4 regions of the Cupriavidus sp. Met-2 genome follow, and region 2 is predicted to be linked to each of the others. Evidence: predicted binding sites of a transcription regulator. Region 2 holds the regulator's gene; each other region holds the start of a gene.

Region 1 (4,019 bases), on a different contig from region 2:
GCTACCGATCAGGGCGATATCGCCGAATCACAGGCCACGCACGCCGTGTTTGGCGCCCGAATGCCAATCAGTTCGCTCAAGAGCTACGTCGGCCATACGCTGGGCGCGTGTGGTGCGCTCGAGGCGTGGATGACGATCGAGATGATGCGCGATGGCTGGTTTGCGCCGACGATCAATCTGGAGAACCCCGATCCCCGCTGCGCGCAGCTCGACTACATCGTGGGCGAGGGGCGTGCTATCGACACCGAGTACGTGATGAGCAACAATTTCGCGTTCGGCGGCATCAATACGTCGCTGGTCTTGCGCCGCTGGAACGACTGAGTCGTTCCTGACCCTTTCGGCCTTTTTCGATCCTTTTCGATCCTTTTCGACGCATTCGAACCCTTCCACTGACATGCCGCTCGCACTGCGTACCGGATCTGTGATGGCCTTCGCGGCAATGGCGCCGCCCGTGAGCCGTTGGATGTCGCAGGAAGAACTGGGGCGGCTGGCGACGATGCGGGCCGAGGCGCGGGCGGAGCAGTTCGCCGCCGGCCGGTGGCTGGCGCGCCGGCTGCTGGCGGTGACATTCGGCGGCGATGCGTCCGAGTGGGCGCTGTCGGCCGCGGAGGATTCGCCGCCACTGGCGATACATACGAGCGGAGCGGTGGGCGTGCCGGTATTCGTGTCGATTGCCCATTCCGGCGATCACCTGGCCTGCGCGGTGGCCGATGTGCCGGTTGGCATCGACATCGAGCATCTGCAGCCGCGCAAGCATCTGGACACGTTGATCGAAGCCACCACGACGGAGGCCGAGCGTGCCGCGCTACCCGAACTGCTTCGCGAGAGCGATGCCCACGCGCGTCTCGTGGCGTTTTTTCAACTCTGGACCCTGAAGGAAGCGTGGATCAAGTGCCACGGTGGCAACCTGTTCCAGACCATGATGGGACATGTGGTGGAGGCGCTGCCGGCGCCGATATCCCAGGCCAATGCGGTGACCTGGCGGCGCGATGACGCCGTGCTGGCGTTGGCGGCTTCCGCGCCCGTGGACGGACTGGGCTTGCCGGATGCCACCGGTTGGCGGCTGCGCGAGCGCGACGCCGCCGACTGATTCCGCTCAGGTTTTTTCCAGTGCCGCACAGGCGGCGCGCAGCATTGGCGCATAGCGGTCGAGGTGCGGTTCGATCCGGTAGACCGGACCCGCAATCGAAATTGCGTAGCACTCGCCGGACAGCCGCACCGGCCATGCCAGCGCCCCCACGTCGGGCATCGACTCGCTCAGGTTCACGTAAGCGCCGCGTTCGCGCGCCTGCTGCAGATCCGCCTCCAGCGCGGCGGGCGTGGTCAGCGTGCGCGAGGTGAACGCCTGGAAGGGCAGGTGCGCGAGCAGCGTCGCGCGTTCGGCCTCGTCCATCGCCGCCAGCAGGGCCTTGCCGATCGAATTGGCATGAAGCTCGCGGCGCTCGCCCGCCGTGGCGATGTATCGAATCGCATGTGGTGATTCAAGCACATCCAGATACACCACCGCCTGCCCTTCATGCAGTTTGCCGATGACGATGGTTTCGCCGGTGGCGTCACGCAACTCGCTCATCGTGCCGTGCACGCGATCCAGCACCGGATCGTGGCGAGCAATCTGCTGCGCCATCGCCAGCAGGCGGCCGGTGGGGTAGTAGCCTTGGCGGCGCGCGGTTTCGTAGAGATAGCCGAGCGAGGTCAGCGTGCGGATCAGCGCCAGACAGCTCGACGCCGGCACGGCCAGCAGGCGGGCCAGTTCCGACAGCGACAACGCCCGGCGCTCGCGTGCGAACGTTTCGATGATTTCGATGACGCGCAGCGCCGTCTTGACGTTCATCGACGACGGTTTGGCAGCGGAAGGGGCGGGGCGCTCTGGCATGGCGGGCGGAGTTTTGGGGCGTCTGAATGTGGCGTCTGATACCCGGCGGACTGTAGCACGGGCCCGAATGTCCGGTCGATGTGACTGGCTGGGTGGCTGCAGTGCCGCAAGCGCAGGTTCCCGGAGTCGGCTAGATTTAAGATCTGGAGCGAGTTTGCGCTACATCAAAGCAACAACAACCTCCCCGCTTAGAGTGACGTGTGAGAATCTCCGCCATCCCGGCGGGGACTGCCATTCCAAAAGGAGCCCCACATGTATCGCAACATCATGGTCCCGATCGACGATAGCCACTGCTCGTCCCGCGCGCTGGACGAAGCCGTCCGGCTGGCCCGCGCCACCGGTTCAAATCTCGAGATCATCCATGTCATCGACTACGGTTTCCTTAGGGTGCGCGCGCATGGTGGAGAACTGGAGGAGGAGCACCAGCATCGCGTGGCGGCCGGCAATGCGCTGCTCGTCAAGGCCCGGCACCACGCCGAGCGCGCCGGGATCAAGTTCACCGAGCGGCTGCTCGACGATAAGTCCACGCTCGGCGACGTTGCGAACCGGCTGATCCATGACATCCAGGACAGCAAGCCTGACCTGGTGGTCATCGGCACCCACGGCAAGAGCGGGCTGCAGCGCGTTGTGCTTGGCAGCGTGGCCGAAACCCTGGTGCGCCACGCTTCCGTACCCGTCTTGGTGGTGCGTGGCGACATTCCGCTGGCCGAGGAAGTGGCCGCCGGCCAAAGCACCACTTCCGCGTAATTTCCCATCCCCATCCTTGCCCGATCGAATCGCTAGTGGCCGACCTTGAGGTCGGTCCACGCGCGATTCCACGCCCGCCGCGTGCCGCTGTCGAGGTCGTTCAACTGTTCGAGCCGCTGCCGCTGCGTGGCGCCCGGCGTGATGACCGGGTCGGCCAGCAGGTCTGGCCGGATGAACGCGCGCGCCGCGGCATTTGGATTGCCCGCGCCGATGGCATTGGTGATCTCGGCGGCATTTTCGGGGCGCAACATGAAGTTGATGAACCTGTATGCCAGCGCGGGATGCGGCGCCGTCTTTGTGACCACAAAACTGTCGGCGGTCATGCCATTGCCCTCGCGCTGCAGTGACGAGGTGATCGAGAAAGCCCGGTGGGTGTTGCGCGCGTCCAACCCGGCCTGATAGACATCGCTCGAATAGCCGAGCACCACCCAGATATTGCCGACCGTAAGCTCGCGGATATAGCTCTGGCTGTTGAACGCCGCCCAGTAGGGCAGCGCGGCGCGGATGGCCGCCTCGGCTTCGCGCAGTTGCGCAGGGTCCGTCGAATTACCGGAGTGGCCCTTGTAGCGCAACGCAGCCGCGATGACTTCGCGGGGGTCGTCCAGCACGGTGACACGGCCCCGCAGCTTCTCCAGCATGTGCGGGTCGAAAACCAGCGACCATGACGACGCATCGAGCCCCAGATCGTGCAGGCGCGTGGCGTTGTAGCCGACCAGCGTGATCGTGAAATCGTAGGGCAGGGAATAGACGTTGCCCGGGTCAAGCGGCGTGTTCAGGAACGCCGGGTCGATATTGCGAAGATTCGGGATGGCGTGCTTGTCCAGCGGCCGGAGCAGCCCCAGGCGGATCAGCGCCGGAATGCCGTAGTTGCTCGGACATATCACGTCGAACCCTTGCGCGCCGCCCGCGAGCTTGGCCAGCGCTTCCTCCATCGAACCGAAGTACGTCAGGTTCACGTGGCAGGCGCATTCGGACTCGAATCGGGCAATCGTCTCGGGCGACAGCGCGTTGTTCCAGGTGAATACGTTCAGGTCTTCCGTGGCCATGGCCAGGCCGAAGCACCCCATCAGCGTCAGGCCCACCAGCAGATGGCGCACCTTCGTCCATATGCGATGACTCATAGTTGCGCCCTCCAGACGTCGCGCGAAACGCGATAGGCCGTGAGCGACACGGCCAGTGTCAGCATCATGAGGATGGACGAGATCGCATTCACTTCCGGCGTGACCGCGATCCGGATCATCGAGTAGATCTGCAGCGGCAGTGTCGGTTGGCCGGGTCCCGCCGTGAAGAAGGTCACGACGAAGTCGTCCATCGACAGGGTGAAGGCCAGCAACGCGCCCGCGAGGACGCCCGGCAGCATCAGCGGCAGCATGACATGCCACCCGGCCTGAAGCGGTGA
Region 2 (4,019 bases):
CCGACAACGACTCAACTGCCGGCTCGCCCGTCTCAGCCACCCCAACGGTAGCCTCCGAAAAGGCTTCCTCGTCACCAGCAGGCGGATTCGCCGTCGCGACCGCCTCGAAATCGATGGCCTGCTGATCCAGCAGTGCCGCCTGGGCCTGGGCCTGGGCATCCTCGAGCGGCGGTAACTCATCCAGCGAGCGCAGACCGAGGTCATCCAGGAATGCCTTGGTCGTTGCGTACAACGCGGGGCGGCCAGGCACGTCCCGGTGACCGATGACTTCGATCCAGTCCCGATCCTCAAGCTTCTTGACCACTTCCGTGCTGACCGTCACGCCCCGGATCTCTTCGATGTCACCGCGCGTCACCGGCTGGCGATACGCGATGATCGCTAGCGTTTCCATCACGGCACGCGAGTACTTCGGCGGCTTTTCCGGATTGAGTCGGTCAAGAAACTCGCGCATCTCGGGACGGCTCTGGAACCGCCAACCGCTGGCCAGGGCCACGAGCTCCACCCCGCGCTGCTGCCAGTCGTTGCGCAGCTCTTCGAGTAGAACCCGGATGGTGTCGGCACCGACGTCGTCGGCGAACAACCGTCGCAGATCACCAACGCGCAACGGCTCCTGCGCACAGATCAGCGCGGTCTCGAGGACGATCTTCGCCTCTTGGGTATTCATGTGATTGTGTGCAGCCTGTCTTTGCACCTGCTTCTGGACGAATCCTGAAGCACTGGAGATTGCAGATACAGCGAGGCCTAAGCCACCGCCATCTCATCGCGCAGCTAACTCGCAGCTTTTCGCAGCGCAGCCGTGCACCTCATTTTCTTTGCATCGAATTGCCGGGTCGTTCCGGCAGGAGATCGTCCGGGGCTGACAGACTGCGCCAGTCAACGGACCTCTTGCGTCGCACCCTCTCCCTTTTGGGGTGGACATTCACCTGGACAATCAGATCGCCAAGGCGGCAAGAAACAATCGATATCGGCCCAGGCAACTTCGCCTGGCACCGGCGCCACCTCTCCACACAGCCCCATCGGACTTTGGAACCAGATCTTGTGAACCGGATGAACTGTGGGGACGATCCTGGCAAGCCAGACCTGCCCAGACCCCCTGGGCACACACCCCAGATCGGGAATGCAGCCCCGGCGACGCCACGAGCGCATCGGAGCGCGATACCGTGGTTTCGCGATTGTATGGCATTCCAGCCCCGCCCTGCAACCAGCAAAAAAGTCTAGAACACGACGCAGAAGCCGTGATTGGCCAGCGTATCGGGCAGCCAGACGGCGCGTGCGACACCCAGCGCCCCAAAACCGATCACAATAAGCGCGGCGCCCACTCGCACGCTGGGGCGGCGCGACAGTTGCCGCAGGTAGCCCGACAAACCCGAGATCACCAGCAGGTTCGGCAGCGTCCCGATGCCAAAGGCCGCCATGACAAGTGCCCCAGAAGGCGCATTACCAGCCAACAAGGCGAGCGCAAGTGCGCCGTACACCATACCGCAAGGCACCAGCCCCCAGGCCAACCCCATCCCATAGCGCCGCATGATGGGCGCGTGCCGACGCAAGCGAAGCGGCATCTGCATACCCAGCGACGCGATGCCCTGAACGACATACGAGGCCGCCCGCGCCGCCAGCCGTTCGAGCCACGCTGCCCGCATGACGCGGCCCCGCAACAACCACACCCCGGTCAGAACAAGCAACAGGCTGCCTGCACCGTAGAGCCAGCGCTGCACTGGCAGGTAATCCTGCTTCCAGACTGTCGCGCCCACCGCCCCCATCAGTGCCCCAAGCAGCACATAGGTCGTGAGACGCCCGGCGTGCATAACCAGTAGTTCCAGCCACCAGTGCAACCGCGAACGATGCACGACGTTAACGACCGCGACAGCCGCCCCGGACTGCCGTTGCTCGACGGCAATGGCAATTCCTCCACACATGGCTGCGCAATGCACGCCGCCAAGCAATGCAAGTGTAAAGACACTGAATAGCACACCAAATGGCAACTGTTCCTCGCTTCTGCGTCACATCAAGCTGTAAAATGCCTGCATCGCGCCTCCATCGCAAGCGCATTCATGCGAGCACCATCAATTGCTTACCTCCATTCCCGTCACCGAGATGTCTCCACGTTGCTCCACTTGCGCCATGGGCCAGCTTTGCCTTCCCGTGGGCATGTCGCAACAGGACCTCGCAAAGATGGACACGCTCGTACAGGAACGCGTTCGTGTTCACAAGGGCGAAACGCTCTATCGCATGGGCGAGCCACTTACCGCAGTCTATGCGATCCGCTTTGGCACATTGAAGACCCACGTGACCATGGAGGACGGACGCACGCAAATCACCGGCTTCCATTTACCCGGTGAAGTCGTCGGACTCGACGGCCTCGGCGAGATGCAGCATGCATCCGATGCCACTGCACTCGAGGACACCGAGGTCTGCGTCGTACGATTCGATGACCTGCAATCGCTGTCCGGCACCTTGCCGTCGCTCCAGCAACAGTTCCTGCGACTGATGAGCAAGGAAATCTCGCAGGACCAGATCATGCTGATCACTCTTGGCTCGATGCGTGCCGAAGAGCGCCTGGCAGCATTTCTCGTCAACATGTCGGAGCGCCTGTCGATGCGCGGCTACTCGTCGAGCGAGTTCGTGCTGCGGATGAGCCGCGAAGAAATCGGCAGCTACCTTGGCCTCAAGCTCGAAACCGTGAGTCGGCTCTTCTCTCGATTCGCCGAAGCCGGCCTGATTCAGATTCGCCAACGACACGTGAAACTCGTGGACATGGAAGGCATCAGGCAGGTCTATAGCCGAAACTGCTAACGAACGTCCTAGCCAGGAAAACGGCCGCACCTGGAATTCAGTTCCCGGTGCGGCCGTTCTGCTTTCTACCAGCACTCGATCCATTACTCGAGTTCGTCGGTCTCCTCGAGCTTGGTTGGCATGGTGTATAGCGTCAGCCCGCTGGACAACGCGCAAAACAACCACGCCACCAGGAAGCCAATCGTGTAGACCGCCTCACGAGACGCTTCCACCTGGTGCCCGAAGAACGTGAGATCGCCCGGATCAACGACCGAAAATACGGTGGCGGTGGCCGCTCCGCCCATCAGAAACGCCGGCCAAAGTACCCACATCAGCCAGCGGAGTCTCATGGGCGCCTCGCAGCCGGCGACGTTACATGCTCCGCCCCCGTTTTCTCTACGACCAGACCATGACGCTCCACGCCGGAAACCGGCAAATCCGGATGCGTGTTGGCGAGCCAGATGGTCACGCCGCAGCCAATAATTGCAAGCAACGGACCGCTCATCAAAAGCCACGGCCACGGTTCCCTGTACCAGGGCTTGGACTGTTGGGATGTCATTGCGCTCTCCTTGTTTGCTGCCATTTCGCCCTCAGCATCACAGATTGCGGGGAACAATGAAACTCGTGGATTGCCTGATATGCGCGTCTCGGCCGTCCTCGCCCTCCGCCGTCACCGTTACGTTGATCTTGTGCGTGCCTTCCTTGGCATCGTCGATCGGCACGCGGATGCGAATCGGCAACAACCGGTTGGACGTTGGCTGCATGGCCTCGGCGGACTTGTCATACTCGACCGTCAGTCCAGTCAGGTCGTCGCCCTCAGCCTCCACGCGAATCCGCATCGGCGCTTCCGTGGTGTTGATCACCTGGAGCCGATAGACGTTCTCGATCCAGCGCCCCTCCACTTCCCGGCCCAGCGCGCCGCGATCCCGAATGATGTCGACCTTGATCGGCGACCGCACTGCCAGCGACGCGACGAAGCCCGCCGCCAGAACCAACCAGATCAGCGTATAGATGATCGTGCGTGGTCGCAGCAGCCGCTTGCGCGCGTCGGATGTCGACAGGGACTTGCGCATCGCATTTTCCGACGTGTATCGGATCAGTCCGCGCGGGTACTCCATCTTGTCCATGACCAGATTGCACGCGTCGATACAGGCACCGCAACCGATGCACTCGTACTGGAGGCCATCGCGAATATCGATACCGGTCGGACACACCTGCACGCAGATACTGCAATTCACGCAATCGCC
Region 3 (4,019 bases), on a different contig from region 2:
GCAGCCGCGCACGTTTCGGGGTCGAGGCGCAGTTCGTCCGTGTGCTCGCTGAGAATCCGCGTGGCTTCGATGGCCATCGGGCTGTTCAGATAGATGGGCACATCGGGAAAGCGCCGTCGCTGGCGCAGGCGGTAGAGGCAATACAGCAGCAACTGGGCGCGCCCAACCGCAAAGACGGGAATGATCACGCTGCCGCCCCGGGCAACGGTCTTGCGGATGATATCGGCCAGCAGTTCGATGGGATCGCCCTCCGGGTGCAGGCGGTCACCGTAAGTCGATTCCACGATGAGGTAATCCGCCGCGGTGGGCGGCTCCGGCGGCCGCATCAGCATGTCGTCCTGCGGGCCGAGGTCGCCGGAGAACAGGATGCGCCGGCCCTTGGCATGGATCGTCACGCTGGACGAGCCAAGAATATGGCCCGCGCGATGAAACTCCGCTTCCACACCGCGTGCGATTGTCACCCGCTTGCTGTAAGGCGCGGGCTTCAGATATTCCAGCGCATGCATGGCATCCGCCACGGTATAGAGCGGCAGCGCCGGTTGATGACGCGAATACCCCTTGCGGTTGGCATAGTTGGCGTCTTCTTCCGCCAGATGGGCGCTGTCCGGCAGCAGCAGGCCGCAAAGCTCCGACGTTCCCGTCGTACAGTGCACGCGCCCCTTGTAACCGCGTTTCACCAACAGGGGCAGATAGCCGCTGTGGTCGATATGCGCATGTGTCAACACCACGGCATCGAGACTGTCCGGGCTGATCGGAAAGCGATCCCAGTTACGTAGCCGCAGGGCCTTGTAGCCCTGAAACAGTCCGCAGTCGATCAGCACCCGCGCTTCTCCGGTGTCGAGCAGAAAGCGCGAACCGGTCACGGTGTCCGTTGCCCCAAGGAACTGGATGTGCATGGTCTGTGATGTTGGTGTTGGCGTCGTCAGTGGCGGTGTTGTCAGTATTGCCGTAGCCGTTCACTGGCTTTGAAACGATGGCAAAACAGTACGTATCACGCGCTTCAATGCGACATCAGCAGCGGCACCGGTGCGTTGCGCAGCAGCGTGCGCGTGGTTCCGCCCATCACGAGTTCGCCGAGCCGCGAGTGGCCGTAGCCGCCGGTCACCAGCAGATCGGCTGCCTCGTTGCGCGTCACGCGCATCAGGCTGTCAGCTGGCGACGCGGCCTCGTCGATACGCAGCGAAGCGCTGACGCCGTGATCGGCCAGCCAGCGCACGGCCTCGGCCGCGCCATGCTCGTTCGGCCCCGCGCCGCTGAGCACCACCTGCAGGATCACACGCGATGCCAGTGCCAGCAGCGGCAACGCATCTCTCATAGCGCGCGCGGCTTCGCGCCGCCCGTCCCAGGCCACCACGACGGTGCCGCCCGGCACCAGGCTGCCGCCAGGTGGCATCACCAGAATCGGACGGCCAGAGTTCAGCAGCACATACTCGGCGGAAGTGGCCATCAGCGCCGGCGTATCTTGCGCCAGCGACGGCGGCGCCGGCAGAATCAGATCGCTGCTGACACCGCGCGAGGTCAGCGCCCAGCCCGCCTCCTGCTCGACCACCACGTGTGAAATCTCGATGCCCCGCCCACGTCGCGCCACTGCCGCATCGAGCGCAGCGGCATCGGCCTGTTTCAGGTTGCGCAGCATGTCGGCGCGCATCTGCTGATAACGCGCGGTCTCCTCGCCGGCGCTCCGGAATGGATCCAGCAAGGTGCCAGTGGCGGTCAGTCCGACGACCCGGGCGGTGAACAGCGACGCCAGCGTCAGCGCGGCATCCAGACGCGCATCGCGCGCCGGATCAGCGGCAAGATCGACGAGAATGGTCTTGAAATCCATGGGGGCTCCAGGCAAGGGGGCGATCGGGCGGCAAGAATGGATACCGTCTTGTGCACTTTAATCGCCAAAGATGCTCCGCGCTTGCCTCAAGTCAAATACATGACGGCCAGGAAACCAAACATTGTCGGTACAAGTCGCGGCAATCAACCGTCTGAAGGAGGACTCAATCGAAGGCGAACTACCTTGCCTCGGCTATCGGGAGCACCTGTGCTGCACGTAGGTAATGCCCGACCTGTCAGGTAACCCTTACACGCGCACTCCAGACCCTGACACAGGTATCAGCCGACGCTGATTTCAGCCTTTCCGATCACAAGGCATACTTCCGCGCAGATGGGGAGTTATTCAGATCAAAGAACCTTGATTTGGCGGTGAACGCCTGACGGCCCCAGGGGAGAGCATCATGTATGAAGTGGTAGAGGGGGCAACCGTCGAAGCAGGAATGGATGGGGAATGCACCGGACATGCGCACGCGCCGAGCACGACGCGGCATTTCCAGGCGCGCTGCATGGATTGCGGCCTGCGCCGCCTCTGCATCGCCTCGTCTCTCGAACCGGAGGAGCTTCCGCAACTGGAAGCCGTGGTCAGCCACTGGCGCATGGTGCATCGTGGCGAATACCTGTACCGCTCCGGCGACAAATTCCAGAACCTCTACACCGTCCGGTCGGGATCGCTGAAGACCGTGGCCACCCACGCTGGCGGCCATGAGCACGTCACCGGCTTCTTCCTGCCGGGAGAAACGGTCGGCCTTGGGGCGATTGGCGAAGGCGAGTATGACTGCGACGCGATTGCGCTCGAAGACAGTGCCGTCTGCGTGCTGCCGTTCTCACCGCTCGAAGGACTGTGCCGCGACGTCAAGAGCGTGCAACAGCATTTCCACCGGATGCTGAGCCGCGAGATCCTGCGCGAGTCCAAGCAGATGATCCTGCTGTCGGGCATGACTTCGGAACAGCGTGTAGCGGCATTCCTGATCAACGTGTCGTGTCGCCTGCAGGAACGCGGCTATGCTTCGCGCGACTTCACGCTGCGCATGACCCGCGAGGAAATCGGCAGCTACCTCGGCATCAAGCTCGAAACGGTCAGCCGCACGTTCTCCCGCTTCCAGCGCGAAGGCCTGATCCGCGTGGATGGCAAGCGCATCGAACTGTTCGATATCGAGGCGCTCGCGGCCATCTGAGCCGCTGGCACCAGCGCCTGCTACTCACGGGCCTCCCGCCGCACCGCCTGCGGCGGCACGCCGAACCCCCGCAGGAACGCCTCGCGCATATGGCGCCGGTCTCGAAAGCCGGCCTCCCGCGCCACGACTTCCAACGGGTGGCGACTCTGTTCGATCATCAGCCGCGCCGCTTCCAGCCTCAGATTCTCGATCGCCTTGGCCGGCGACTGCCCGGTCTCCGCGGTGAACACGCGGCTGAACTGGCGTGGGCTCAGATGCACCGTCTCCGCCAGTTCCTCCACCGTCAGTGCCTGGCTCAGGTTCTTGCGCGCGTAATCCAGCGCACTCTGGATACGGTCGGATTTCGGCGCCATATCCAGTAGCTCCGAGTGCTGTGACTGTCCACCCGAGCGCCGCTGGTGCATCACCAGCTTGTGGGCGACCGACCGCGCGATGTCCGCGCCCAGATCCTTCTCGACCATGGCAAGCGCCAGATCCAGGCCGGCCGTCATGCCCGCCGACGTCCAGATCGCGCCATCGACGATGTAGATGCGATCGTCCTCCACCTTGATGTCCGGATGGAGCCGTTTCATGTCGCGCGCGAAGGCCCAGTGCGTGGTCGCGCGTCGGCCATCGAGCAGACCGGCTTCCGCCAGAATGAACGCCCCCGTGCAAATCGACGCCGTCCGGCGCGCGCGCGGCACCGCCTTGCTCACGAACGCCAGTACCGGTGCGGGTGTTGGCTGCGCGACTGGGTCGCCAACGCCGGCCAGCACCCAGGTATCGACGGCCACGCGCGCGCTTGCCGCGTGCGTCTCTACCGTCATCCCCAGCGAAGACACGACCGGACCACCGTCGATCGAGTAATTCCTGATGCGATAGAAAGGCTCGCCGGCCACGAGATTCGCGTACTCGAAGACGCTCTGCGTCGCCAGCGCCATCACCTGAAAACCGTCCGTCAGCAGGAAGCCGATGTTGTGCATGATTGGCCTCGTCGCACCCATGTCCTAAAACATGACCATAATCGTCATTTCTGCCATG
Region 4 (4,019 bases), on a different contig from region 2:
GTCTTCCCAGACCCGCGCGGACGGGCTGGCGACCGGGATCAGGTGCGGGTTGTGGCAGTAGTCGCAACGCCAGGGGCACCCCTGGCAGAACACCACGGCGGCCAGCCGCCCGGGAAAGTCGATGCTGGTCAGCGGCGTGAAGCCGCCGACTTTCAGGTCTGCCACAATGGGCTCAGGCCGCGCAGCGGATCTCATCGAAAAACGTGCGCTCGGCATGCTCGCCCTTCTTGCCGGTATTGAAGCTCGCCACCGGACGGTGGTAGCCCATCACGCGGGTCCAGACTTCGCAGGGTTGGCGCTCGTCGTCCTTGAGTGCCAGTGCGGGTTCGATCGAGAAATGGCGGGCGACAGCGAGATCAGTCATGGCGTTGCTCCTCATGTGCGAAACGTCGGGTTGAAAATCGGGAAACCTCACGCCGCCAGCGCGGCGCGTTTGCGCGCGAGAATGTCCTCGTCGCACTTCGGGCAGAAGCGGTGTTCGCCGGCCAGATAGCCGTGCTTGGGGCAGACGGAGAACGTCGGCGTGATCGTGATGTAAGGCAGCCGGAACGACTCCAGCGCGCGACGCACCATCCGCTTGCAGGCCTCCCCGCTCGACAGGCGCTCGCCCATGTAGAGATGCAGGACCGTGCCCCCGGTGTACTTCGATTGCAGGGATTCCTGACGCGCCAGCGCCTCGAATGGATCGTCGGTAAAGCCGACGGGCAACTGCGACGAGTTCGTGTAGTAGGGCTGATCGGCCGTGCCGGCCTGCAGGATGTCGGGCCAGCGCTTGCGGTCTTCACGCGCGAAGCGATACGTGGTGCCTTCCGCTGGCGTTGCCTCCAGGTTGTACATGTGGCCCGTGGCTTCCTGGAATTCGACGATCCGCCCGCGTACATGGTCCAGCAGACGCATCGCCATCGCGTGCCCGGCTTCCGTAGTGATGTCGTACGCATCGCCCGAGAAATTGCGGATCATCTCGTTGATGCCGTTCACGCCAAGCGTCGAGAAATGATTGCGCAGTGTGCCCAGGTAGCGCTTCGTGTAGGGGAACAGCCCTTCGTCCATCAGTTGCTGGATACGCTCGCGCTTGGCCTCCAGCGTGTCGCGGCCCATGTCCAGCAGTGAGTCGAGCCGGTTCAGCAGTGCGGCTTCGTCGCCTTGATACAGGTAACCGAGTCGCGCGCAGTTGATGGTGACCACACCCAGGGACCCGGTCTGCTCCGCACTGCCGAACAGACCGTTGCCGCGCTTGAGCAATTCACGCAGATCCAGTTGCAACCGGCAGCACATGGACCGGACCATATTGGGCGTCAGGTCCGAATTCACGAAGTTCTGGAAGTACGGCAGGCCGTACTTCGCCGTCATCTCGAACAGCCGCGCGGCGTTCTCGCTTTCCCACGGGAAATCCGGCGTGATGTTGTAGGTGGGGATCGGGAACGTGAAGACGCGCCCTTTGGCATCGCCCTGCGTCATCACCTCGATGTACGCACGGTTGATCATGTCCATCTCCGCTTGCAGGTCGCCATAGCGGAACGGCATTTCCTCGCCGCCGATGACGGGCACCTGTTCCTTGAGATCGTCGGGACATGTCCAGTCGAATGTCAGGTTTGTGAATGGCGTCTGCGTGCCCCAGCGCGACGGCACGTTGAGGTTATAGATCAGCTCCTGGATGTGCTGCCTGACCTCGGGGTACGTCATCGCGTCCTTGCGGATGAAGGGCGCCATATAGGTGTCGAACGACGAGAAGGCCTGCGCGCCGGCCCATTCGTTCTGCATCGTCCCCAGGAAATTCACGATCTGCCCGACCGCGCTCGACATATGCCGCGGCGGCGCGGCTTCCACCTTGCCCGGCACGCCGTTGAGGCCTTCATGCAGCAGAGTGCGCAACGACCAGCCGGCGCAATAGCCGGACAGCATGTCGAGATCGTGGATATGGAGGTCGCCTTCCCGGTGCGCGGCGCCGGCCTCGGGCGCGTAGACATGCGAAAGCCAGTAGTTGGCGGTGACCTTGCCGGCCACATTGAGGATCAGGCCGCCCAGCGAATACCCCTGGTTGGCGTTGGCGTGAATCCGCCAGTCCTTGCGGTCCAGGTATTCATTGATAGACGACTCGACGTCGACAGTCGTCGCGCCCCGGATGTTCTGCTGCATCGCACCCCTCCCGTGCTTACGCACAAAATATGGGGTGGATTATCTATATCGATACCATAGGTAGTGTTGCGGCAGATCAAATGGCGGCACCGCTGGGGGGGGCGACACATCGGGCGGCGGGTCGGGCAGATCTCGCCAGCAAGGCGATCCAGACCTCGACCGCCCGGCGTCATCTGCCGCCGGATGTGCCCTTCCCCAGCCCCCGTGTGCCTAGTTCACCTGCCGGGTGCGGCCCGTCCAGTACGGCTCCCGTAGCGCCCGACGCAGCAACTTGCCCGACGGATTGCGCGGCATGGCATCGATGAAGTCGATGCTCTTGGGCACCTTGAAACCCGCGATACGCTCGCGCGCCCAGCCCAGAATACTGTCGGCGTCAGCGGCCACACCCGGGCGCAGCACCACCATCGCCTTGACCGCCTCACCCCACCGCTCGTCCGGCACACCGATCACGGCCACGTCGGCAACGGCCGGGTGGCCGTAGATGGCGCTCTCCACCTCGGCCGGGTAGATGTTCTCCCCGCCGCTGATGATCATGTCCTTGACCCGGTCGTGGATATAGAGGTAGCCGTCCGCGTCCATGTAGCCAGCATCGCCACTGCGCAGCCAGCCGTCGGCGTCGATGGTGCGGGCGGTCTCTTCCTCCTGCTTCCAGTAGCCCGCCATGTTCTGCGGCGAGCGGATCACCACTTCGCCCACCTCGCCGGCAGCCAGCCTCTGGCCATCCGGCCCGACCACCGCCACCTCGCTACCGGGCATGGCCTTGCCGGCGGCGCGCATGCGCGGGACATCGGCGGGCGTATGATCTTCCGGCGGCAGCGCCACGATCGTGCCCGTGGTCTCCGTCATGCCGTACTGCTGCACGAAGCCGCAGCCAAACACCGCCATGCCCTCACGCAGCAGCGCCGCGGGAATCGGCGACGAACCGTACAGCATGTGCTTGAGGCGTGAATAGTCCACCTGGCGCGCGCGCGGATCACGCAGCACGATCTGCATCGCAGCCGGCACCATGAACAGCTTGCTGATGCGGTCGTGCTCGATATAGTCGAGCACCTTGCCCGGATCGAATTCGCGCGCCACGACACCCTTGCAGCCGACAAGAACACCGCGCACGCCCCAGCCCGAACCGCCGATATGCGCCACCGGCATGGCCACCAGCGACACATCTTCGTCGTTCCATTGCGACCAGTCGGCACCTTCGCGCAGCGAGATCTCGGTACCACTGGTCAGGTTGCGATGCATCAGCATCACGCCCTTGGGACGTCCGGTAGTGCCAGACGTGTAGAGCTGCAGCACCACGTCGGCGGGCTTCGCTTCGTGCGCCGGTGGTGTATCCGGGCACGCGTCGCGCCATTCCGTGTAGGCCGGCCAGTCTGGCTCCCCGCCCTCCATCGCCACGGCGCGGCGCACCAGTGGCAGCGCTGGCAGCAGGTTGCGAACCGATGCCGATGACTCGGGGCCGACGAAGACCAGCGTCGCGTCGCAGTGCGAGACGATGTACTGGATTTCGGGCCCCGCCAGCCGCCAGCTCACCGGTGCAATGACGGCCCCCATCTTGGCCGCGCCAAAGAATAGTTCGAAATAGTGGTCGCTGTTCTTGCCGATATAGGCGATGCGGTCGCCAGCCTTCACGCCGTCGGCCAGCAGGGCCTGCGCCACGCGATCCGTATGGCGATCGAAATCGGCAAACGTGGTCTCGCGGCCTTCGAAGGCGTACGCAATGGCCCCGGCCCGCTCCCGGGCGAAGTGGCGAATCGCGCTGGGCAGCGTCGCGAGGTATTCCGTCTCCATGAGCCTTGTCTCCCTTTTTGATTGATAGGATGGGTACTGGTGACAAATGGCGTCGAGGGACGCCAATGCGGGCACTCAGAGCCGCAATACCTGTC

What was found. The regulator FNR, encoded in region 2, switches genes on or off when oxygen is low (the NO sensors DNR and NnrR bind a similar motif). The targets are predictions, from matches to a motif close to TTGATNNNNATCAA.
Region 1: the regulator FNR is predicted to act here: its motif matches at 2,028-2,041, upstream of WD006_RS25840 (universal stress protein).
Region 3: the regulator FNR is predicted to act here: its motif matches at 1,907-1,920, upstream of WD006_RS22370 (universal stress protein).
Region 4: the regulator FNR is predicted to act here: its motif matches at 2,203-2,216, upstream of WD006_RS13940 (ribonucleoside triphosphate reductase).

What each region holds. Positions count from the first base shown of each region.
Region 1 covers NZ_JBBHZL010000015.1:96,133-100,151, forward strand. The annotation lists gene WD006_RS25825 (beta-ketoacyl-ACP synthase) at 1-321, shown strand, start outside; gene WD006_RS25830 (4'-phosphopantetheinyl transferase family protein) at 425-1,090, shown strand; gene WD006_RS25835 (IclR family transcriptional regulator) at 1,097-1,831, opposite strand; gene WD006_RS25840 (universal stress protein) at 2,126-2,620, shown strand; gene WD006_RS25845 (ABC transporter substrate-binding protein) at 2,653-3,741, opposite strand; gene WD006_RS25850 (ABC transporter permease) at 3,738-4,019, opposite strand, start outside.
Region 2 covers NZ_JBBHZL010000002.1:318,469-322,487, forward strand. The annotation lists gene scpB (SMC-Scp complex subunit ScpB) at 1-664, opposite strand, end outside; gene WD006_RS06730 (sulfite exporter TauE/SafE family protein) at 1,215-1,982, opposite strand; gene fnr (fumarate/nitrate reduction transcriptional regulator Fnr) at 2,068-2,793, shown strand; gene WD006_RS06740 (hypothetical protein) at 2,877-3,122, opposite strand; gene WD006_RS06745 (membrane protein) at 3,119-3,355, opposite strand; gene ccoG (cytochrome c oxidase accessory protein CcoG) at 3,369-4,019, opposite strand, start outside.
Region 3 covers NZ_JBBHZL010000011.1:203,343-207,361, forward strand. The annotation lists gene WD006_RS22365 (MBL fold metallo-hydrolase RNA specificity domain-containing protein) at 1-896, opposite strand, end outside; gene WD006_RS22370 (universal stress protein) at 1,001-1,825, opposite strand; gene WD006_RS22375 (helix-turn-helix domain-containing protein) at 2,226-2,999, shown strand; gene WD006_RS22380 (GlxA family transcriptional regulator) at 3,020-3,961, opposite strand.
Region 4 covers NZ_JBBHZL010000005.1:298,998-303,016, forward strand. The annotation lists gene WD006_RS13930 (anaerobic ribonucleoside-triphosphate reductase activating protein) at 1-165, opposite strand, end outside; gene nrdD (anaerobic ribonucleoside-triphosphate reductase) at 173-364, opposite strand; gene WD006_RS13940 (ribonucleoside triphosphate reductase) at 412-2,136, opposite strand; gene WD006_RS13945 (fatty acid--CoA ligase) at 2,347-3,924, opposite strand; gene WD006_RS13950 (acyl-CoA dehydrogenase family protein) at 4,000-4,019, opposite strand, start outside.